DNA from 2 places in the Mycobacterium sp. NGS56 genome. Region 2 is predicted to be linked to the other one. Evidence: predicted binding sites of a transcription regulator. Region 2 holds the regulator's gene; the other holds the start of a gene.

Region 1 (4,418 bases), on a different contig from region 2:
GTCCTCGTCGGTGATGTCGTCGCCGAGGTACACCGGCGTCAGGGCAACCGACCCGGCGTCGTGCAGGTGATCAAGCACCCAGCGCAACGTTTTTCCCTTATCCCAGTCCAGGTCGGGGCGCAGCTCGATGACCTCGCGGCCGGTGGTGACGCGAAGCTCGTCGCGGCGACCCGCGGCGCGCACCGCCGCCAGCACCTCGCCGACGCGGTCGCGATCGGCATTGCGGTAATGCACGGCCACCCCGAATCGCTTGTGTTCCACCACAACACCGGCAATCGCGCCGAGCTGGTCGCGCAGCTGACCGGCCGCCTGCTCGAGCACCGGGATGGCGGTGGCCGCGTCGTCGTTCTGGTGGTGCGTTCCGTCGGGGGCGGTCAGCTCGAAACCGTGGCTACCCGCATACCAGAGACCGGGTACGCCAACACGATTCGTGACGTCGGCGAGGTCGCGCCCGGACAGCACCGCGACCGGACACCGCGCGGCCAGATTTACCAGCGCCTCGGTGGCCCCGGCGACTGGCCGCGCCGAGTCCGGGTCATCGACGATGTCGGAGAGCGTGCCGTCGAAGTCGAAGAACACTGCCGGTCGCCTGTCGGCCAGCCCGTCGGCCAAGGCCTGAAACGCATCGGGCAGCTGCGACATGCGGCGATCGCCGGTCCGCACGGTGACGTCGTCCAGATCGGCGACCACCGCGTCGGCCCCCGCCTCGCGTAACGCGTCGCCGTGCCCGGCCGGATCGACAGCGATCACCAGCGCGAAGCCGGCGGCGCGCGCGGCCTCGACGCCCTCGGCGTGCCCGGCGACCACGACGCAACGGCCGGGCCGTACCCCCAGGCGGTTGGCCGCCTGCACCGGACCGTCCGCCGAAATGACGGTGCTGCTCACCCCGGTTTCGCGCAGGTGTGCGGCCAGTGTGGAGCCCGGCGCGGTGTCGATGTCGAACAGCACCGCGTCGTGGCGGCGCGGGTCGATGATGACCGGCCCGGACTTGCCCATTGACCCACCTTCTCACGGTGGTCCGCCGTGCGGAGACTGGGTCAGTGACGCGCGCGACCCGGCGCCGAGGGATGGGTCGGCGGCACGGGGCGGACCACCGGGCGCGCGGAAGGCTTGCGCGCGAACAACAACACGGAATCGTCGCCTAGGGCCACCAGGCGCTCCATGCCCAACTCGATGCCTGCGGCCAGCTGCTTGACGTCGAACGCGTCGCCCTGTTCGACGGTGATTCCGAAGACCAGTTCGTCGCCGTAGCTCAACACCGCCACACCGGTGTGCAGCGCCGCGGCGGTCGGGGGGATCGGCAGCAGCCGCTCCAAGGTCTGGCCCATCACCCGCAGGTGACGGCGTGGCCCGGGCACGTTGGTGGCCAAGGTTACGATGGCGCGCTGCGGGAGGTGGGAGAGCAGTTGTAACACGTTGCTACGCAACGTGGTTGGCAAACAGCCGATCATCGATTCTACGATGCCGGCCGGTCGCGGCTGAGCTGTCTGCTTGGCCTGCCACCTGGTATGGACCGTCTGCAACCGCCGCACCGGATCGTCGTGTTCGACGGGCAGGTGTGAAAGCATCGCCGAGCGCACCGGCATCGGCGCCAGGATGCGCAGCGAGTCCGCCCGCGGTTCCTCGCCGCGCCCGAGCAGCGCCGTGCGAAATCCCTCGGTGACGGCGGCGAGCGCGACGTCGTTGACGCTGACCCCGAACTTGCGGCAGACGCTGTCGACGTCCGCGATCGGCACGCGTACCGTGCTGTAGCGCCGCAGGGCGGTGGCCGCCTCGGTCCGCATCCCCGGCCACATCGCGTCGACCAGGGCGCCGGTGATGTTGCCCGCGGTCGACGAAGCCCGCCACAGCGCGTCGACCCAGCCAGGCTTGCCTGCGACCGGTGACGAAACCTGTTTTGCCGCAGCACTGTTGGCGAAGACATCCGCGTCGGCGTCGTCACACAGCCTGCTGATCAGGCGGGCGGCCGAGTTGCCGTCGAGCAGTCCGTGATGGGTTTTCATCAGGATCGCCCACCGGTTGCCCTGCAGGCCCTCGATGACCCAGCACTCCCACGGTGGGCGGTTCAGATCGAGGGTGCGTTCCAGGGCGTAGGCGATGGCCCGGGACAGCTCGGCCTCGTCGCCGGGGTGGGGAATGGCTACCCGGCGCACGTGGTGGGCCAGGTCGAAGTCCGGGCAGTCGATCCATTCCTGGTGCAGCGGATGCGCACGCAGCAGCTGCGTGCAGCGAGTGATCGGCTGGATGCGTTCCGCCAGAAGGCGTTTGAGCCGCTCGTAATCGGGGGCGGTGCCGTCGACGATGGCGACCGCGCCGATCGCCAAGCTCGCATGCCGGTCCGGATCGTGGGCTTGAAGAAATGCCGTATCCAGTGTCTGTGCCATGCCGGCTCCCGCTAGTCCGCTTTGTTGAACTTGTGCCAGTATCTGTCGACCCAGTGATTTGCGGTAGTACGCGCACGTTAAGAGCTTGTTTAGGAGTTGAAGTTCGGCTTAACAACCGTTGTGCTGAGCCTCGGTTAAATCGAACACCAGTTCGATATACTCGGACTCGTGGGCTGGTTCAACGGGCCGCCGAGCTGGGCGGAAATGGAGCGGGTGCTCGACAGCAAGCCCCGCCACGCCGGGGAGTCGGCGGGCCCGGAATCCGACGGCCCGCTGTCGCGCAGGCGAGCGACGTATCAGCCGCCGGATGACGGCCGGGCGTCCCGCTCATCCGTCGCTTATGCCGAACTGCATGCGCACTCGGCGTTCAGCTTTCTGGACGGGGCGAGCACACCCGAGGAGCTGGTCGAGGAGGCGGCCCGGCTAGACCTGCGCGCCCTGGCGCTCACCGACCACGACGGACTGTATGGGGCGGTGCGGTTCGCCGAAGCGGCGGCCGAGCTCGACATGCGCACCGTGTTCGGCGCCGAACTGTCGCTTGGCCCGGGTGCCCGCACCGAGCAGCCGGATCCGCCCGGCCCGCACCTGCTGGTGCTGGCCCGGGGCGCGGAGGGTTACCGGCGGTTGTCGCGACAACTGGCCGCGGCCCATCTGGCCGGCGGCGAGAAAGGCAAGCCGCGCTACGATTTCGACGCGCTGACCGAGGCCGCCGGCGGGCACTGGCACATCCTGACGGGCTGCCGCAAAGGGCATGTCCGCCAGGCACTTTCCGAAGGCGGCCCATCGGCGGCGGAGCGGGCGCTGGCCAATCTGGTGGACCGGTTCGGGGCTCACCGGGTCAGCATCGAGCTGACCCATCACGGCCAACCGCTCGACGACGAACGCAACGGGGTGCTGGCCGCGCTGGCCCCACGCTTCGGTGTCGGTGTCGTCGCCACCACCGGCGCGCATTTCGCGGGGCCGTCGCGGCGCCGGCTGGCCATGGCGATGGGCGCCATCCGGGCGCGGGAGTCGCTGGATTCGGCCGCCGGATGGCTGGCCCCGCTGGGCGGCTCGCACCTGCGCTCGGGTGAGGAGATGGCCCGGTTGTTCGGGCAGCGGCCCGACGTGGTGACCGCGGCCGCCGAGCTGGGCGAGCAGTGCGCGTTCGGCCTGGCGCTCATCGCGCCGCAGTTGCCGCCCTTCGACGTGCCCGTCGGGCACACCGAGGACAGCTGGCTGCGGCAGTTGACCATGACCGGGGCGCGTGACCGTTACGGGTCGGCCGAGCACGCGCCGCGCGCGTATGCCCAAATCGAACGTGAACTGAAAGTCATTGCCCAGCTGGCGTTCCCGGGCTATTTTTTGGTTGTGCACGACATCGCCCGGTTCTGCCGGGACAACAACATCCTGTGCCAGGGCCGGGGATCGGCCGCCAACTCCGCGGTCTGTTACGCCCTTGGTGTCACCGCCGTCGACCCGGTGGCCAACGAGTTGCTGTTCGAGCGCTTTCTGTCACCGGCCCGCGACGGGCCGCCCGACATCGACATGGACATCGAATCCGATCAGCGCGAAAAGGTCATCCAGTACGTCTACGACAAATACGGCCGCGACTACGCCGCCCAGGTCGCCAACGTCATCACCTACCGGGGCAAGATCGCGGTGCGCGACATGGCCCGCGCCCTGGGCTTCTCGCAGGGGCAGCAGGACGCGTGGAGCAAGCAGATCAGCCACTGGAACGGGCTGGCCGACTCACCCGATGTGGAGGGCATCCCCGAACCGGTGGTCGACCTGGCCAACCAGATCCGGAACCTTCCGCGGCACATGGGAATTCATTCCGGTGGCATGGTGATCTGTGACCGCCCGATCGCCGACGTGTGCCCGGTGGAGTGGGCGCGCATGGAGAACCGCAGCGTCCTGCAGTGGGACAAAGACGACTGCGCGGCAATCGGTTTGGTGAAGTTCGACCTGCTGGGGCTGGGGATGCTCTCGGCGCTGCACTATGCCATCGACCTGGTGGCCGAGCACAAGGGGATCGAGGTGGACCTGGCCCGC
Region 2 (4,418 bases):
TCCGGCCGGAAAACTCGGTGCCCCCGTCGCCGACCAAGCCGTCAACGGCGATGTCATCTCCCAGCAGTTCACCGGCGGCAAGATTTCGTGGAACCGGGCAAAGAACACGTTCAGCACGGAGCCGGCCAACTTGGCGAAGCTGCTGTCCGGCCTGCAGGTGTCGGGTCAGGACCAGCCGAGCAACTCGGCTATGCCGCCGCACGCGAAGAAGTCCACCTGGCACTGGTGGTGGCTGGTTGCCGCCCTTCCGGTGGTGGCGCTGATCGTGCTGCTGGCGTGGGTGCTGTTCGTATGGCGGCGCCGCCGGCCCGACCACGAGGACGCCGCGGCCTACGCGCCCGGCCACGAGGGGTACTTCGGCTACGACGCCGACGAGCGCTGGGGACACGACGATTCCGACGTCACCGCCGACTCGTTTGGACAAGCCGCGCCGCGCCAGCCCGAACCGGAGCCGGAGGCCGGGCCGGTCGGCTGGCAACGTCAAGTTGCCGTCGGAGGCGACCACGGGTTCGACGAGGAAGACCCCGACGCGGTCGACACCGACTCGATCCCGGTCGTCTCCGAGGAGATGCTGCCGGAGGCCGCCTATCCCGATGCCGGGGACGACTACACCGACTACACCGACGCCGTTCCGGATGTCGCCGAGCCCGAGACGGCGGACGACGCCGCCTATCTCGACGCCGAGGATCCCGATGCCGGTTATGTGGAGGAGACGTATCCGGAAGACGAGTACCCAGACGTCCTTCCCTCCACCCCAGCGGACGACGATGCCGTGGCCAGCGCCCTGGAAACCGCTGAGCCAGAAGACGAATACCTCGACCTCCCGGAACCGGACGTCGAGCCCGCACCGGATGCCGCGGCCGACGCCGCGGTAGGAGCCGCCGTGGTCGCCGAGGCGGGCGTAAAGACTCCGTCACGAAGCGGTCGGCACGCCGCCGAGGACGCCTCGGAGAACGGTATGGCGGGACCGGACGGGCGACCCACCATCCACCTGCCGCTCGATGACCCGTACCAGGCGCCCGACGGATATCCCGTCAAGGCGAGCGCGCGTTACGGCTTGTATTACATGCCGGACAGCGACCTGTATCAGGACACGCTCGCCGAAATTTGGTTGTCCAGCGAAGAAGTCGCGCAGGCGAACGGCTTCACCAGGGCCGACTGACTGGGTCCGCTCCCGCGTCAGACCTTGCGAATAACCGTGACGACCTTGCCCAGCACGCTCGCGTCGTTGCCCGGGATGGGATCGAACGCCGGGTTGTGCGGCATCAGCCACACCTGACCGCCGGCGCGTTTGAAGGTCTTGACCGTGGCCTCACCGTCGAGCAGCGCCGCGACGATGTCGCCGTTGTCGGCGACGTTCTGCTGACGCACCACCACCCAGTCGCCGTCACAGATCGCGGCATCGACCATCGAGTCACCGACGACCTTGAGCAGGAAAAGCGTGCCTTCACCGACCAATTCGCGCGGCAGGGGAAAGACGTCTTCGACGGCCTCTTCGGCGAGGATGGGCCCGCCGGCCGCGATGCGCCCGAGCACCGGGACGAACGTGGGTTCGGGCAGGGCGTCCGAGCCGGCCACCTCCGTGGCGGGCACGGCCACGTCGTCGTCGGCGCCGCGGACATCGACGGCGCGCGGGCGGTTGGGGTCGCGGCGCAGGTATCCCTTGCGCTCCAGGGTCCGCAGCTGGTGCGCCACCGATGACGTCGACGTCAGACCGACGGCGTCGCCGATCTCCCGGATGCTGGGCGGGTAGCCGCGGCTGGTGACCGAGGCGCGAATGACATTCAGAATGGTTCGCTGCCGTTCGGTCAGCGAGGGATCCACGGAGTGCAGCCGGGCCTGGGGACCGGCCGATGAAACGTCGTTGATGTCGCCCATGCACTGAATGTAGCCGCAGCGCGAGCAAGAATCAAACATGTGTTCGAGTAGCGTGTCGCCGCTCGGTTCAGCTCGCTTAAAAGGCCCGAGGCCGATGAATCACAAGTGTGTAACTCTTCGGGATATCGGGTATTTGTTGCCTCGTGACAGTGGTAGAGGCCGACGAACTTGTCGGTGGTGTGATCTAGCGTTTGCTCGTGCGACACGCTTCGCTCAAATGTTCGGTTTCGAACATACAGGCGATTAGGGTCGAACACACGAGCGAGAGTTAGTTGACCGGAGGAACGAAGATGACAGTCATCCACCCGCCTGCGCCGCATACCAGCAGTCTTCGGCGCCCGATCAATGGACCCGTCCAGGGTGCTCGCTACGGACGGGACGGGCTGGCCCGGACCCGCCGGCCCACGCCGACGCGGCCGACGAATGCGGCCACGCGCTACGGCGGCACCGGGGTGGCGATGTCCGTCGCTCGCCACGGCAGGCGCGCCACCACCTGGGCATCGACCATCGGGCTGGCGCTGGCCGCCGGGGCAATCACGCTGTGGCTGGGTCTCGTCGCCAATGTCGGGCAGGTCCTCAACGGCGACTCCACGAACTCTGCGGCCCACGTTCCCGACCGGCTCGCCATCGTCCGCGTCGATGCGGGCGAGTCGCTTCAAGACTTCGCGCATCGCGTGGCGCCCGACGCGCCGACCACCCAGGTCGCCGACCGCATCCGCGAACTCAACGATCTACACTCGTCGAACCTCATGGCGGGACAGACCCTGATCGCTCCGGTCGGCTGAGCAACGTTGTGAAAAAAGGGCTATGGGCTGCGGATCCGGGATGCCAATGCCGAGTTCGTACGGCCGGCGGCTTCATTAGCTGTGTAGTTCGACGCGCGGGTACGCTCAAAGTCCAGCGGTACCTTGTCGGCGCGATGAAGGAGCGGTCATGCACTGTCCGTTCTGCCGCCATCCCGATTCGCGGGTGATCGATTCGCGCGAGACCGACGAAGGGCAGGCCATCCGGCGCCGCCGATCCTGTCCCGAATGCGGGCGACGCTTCACCACCGTGGAGACCGCGGTGCTGGCGGTGGTCAAGCGCAGCGGCGTCACCGAACCGTTCAGCAGGGAGAAGGTCATCAGCGGCGTGCGCCGGGCGTGCCAGGGGCGCCAGGTCGACGACGATGCGCTGAACCTGCTGGCCCAGCAGGTCGAAGACACCGTGCGCGCCGCGGCCTCACCCGAGATACCCAGTCATGAAGTCGGCCTGGCCATTCTGGGTCCGTTGCGTGACCTGGACGAGGTGGCCTACCTACGATTCGCCTCCGTGTATCGGTCGTTTGAGTCCGCGGACGACTTCGAACGCGAGATTCAGGCGCTACGCGAACACCGCGGAGTAGCAGCCCCAGGCTGACGGGTCGGCGTCCTCGGATTGCCCGGCTCCTCAGCGGGCTAGGCTCGGCTTCATGCCTCCTGACTTGCATCCCGACCTTGCGGCGTTGGCCCCGCTCCTTGGGACCTGGTCCGGCCAGGGTGCGGGCAAGTACCCCACCATCCCGCCCTTCGACTATCTCGAAGAAGTCGTGTTCGGCCATGTCGGTAAGCCGTTTCTCACCTACGGGCAGAAAACCAAGGCCGTCGCCGACGGCAAGCCGTTGCACGCCGAAACCGGTTTTCTTCGCGTGCCACAGCCGGGTCATCTCGAAATAGTTCTGGCGCATCCCAGCGGTATCACCGAGATCGAGGTCGGCACCTACTCGGTGAGCGGTGACCGCATCGAAATGCAGATGTCGACCACGGCGGTCGGTTTGACACCCAGCGCTAAAGAGGTGACCGCGCTTGGCCGTTCGTTCCGCATCGACGGTGACGAGCTCTCCTACACGGTGCAGATGAGTGCGGTCGGGCAACCGCTGCAGGACCACCTCACCGCCGTGCTGCACCGGCAGCGCTGAGCACGCAGGCGTCAGTCAAGTTGTCTCACACCGTCGTTGACGACCCGGCCGGTCACCCGGACCCAGCCCTCGGCGCTCCAGGTCGTGTCGATGACGGAGCCCTTGCCCTGGGTAATCCGCAGGCTCTGACTCAGGTAGTCGGTGATCCGCATCGCCGCCGAGCCGGTCGCCTCGTCCTCGACCACACCGAGGTTGGCCGCGAACATGCGCGCCCGCAGCGAGCCTGCCGCCCGGTCGGTCCAGGCCCACAGGTAATGCGCGGTGTCATCGGGATAGTCGGCCGGGTCGGCGGCGAGAACCTCGCCGGCCGAAGTGAATTCGTGCAGCGCGATGTCGGGCGCCCATTCCGCGCGAGCGTTGATGCTGGCGCGGTCGTCGTCGTAACCGACCGGCACGATCCCGGCCCGCACCCGCAGCGTGTTGATCGGCGAACCGATCTCGCGCAGCCACCACGTCGCGCCGACGGTCGGGTGGCCGGCGAACGGCAGTTCGGTTCGCGGGGTGTATATGGTGGCGTGCGCCGTGGTGGAGCCGGGGGCCGGGAGGTCGACGAAAACGGTCTCGCTGTAGCCCAATTGGGTTGCCAGCCGCTGCCGGTGCGCGG

Evidence for each region. The regulator LexA, encoded in region 2, represses DNA repair genes until DNA is damaged. The targets are predictions, from matches to a motif close to CGAACANNTGTTCG.
Region 1: a site for LexA is predicted at 2,525-2,538, ahead of AC5Y4F_RS07100 (error-prone DNA polymerase). Genes of this name have one in related genera too.

Annotation. Positions count from the first base shown of each region.
Region 1 covers NZ_JCALCQ010000001.1:1,541,609-1,546,026, forward strand. Annotated here, with positions in the region: gene otsB (trehalose-phosphatase) at 1-996, opposite strand, end outside; gene AC5Y4F_RS07095 (wax ester/triacylglycerol synthase domain-containing protein) at 1,038-2,384, opposite strand; gene AC5Y4F_RS07100 (error-prone DNA polymerase) at 2,553-4,418, shown strand, end outside.
Region 2 covers NZ_JCALCQ010000004.1:302,047-306,464, reverse strand. Annotated here, with positions in the region: gene AC5Y4F_RS14410 (sunset domain-containing protein) at 1-1,162, shown strand, start outside; gene lexA (transcriptional repressor LexA) at 1,180-1,878, opposite strand; gene AC5Y4F_RS14400 (LysM peptidoglycan-binding domain-containing protein) at 2,169-2,663, shown strand; gene nrdR (transcriptional regulator NrdR) at 2,812-3,276, shown strand; gene AC5Y4F_RS14390 (peroxynitrite isomerase) at 3,329-3,814, shown strand; gene AC5Y4F_RS14385 (PhzF family phenazine biosynthesis protein) at 3,826-4,418, opposite strand, start outside.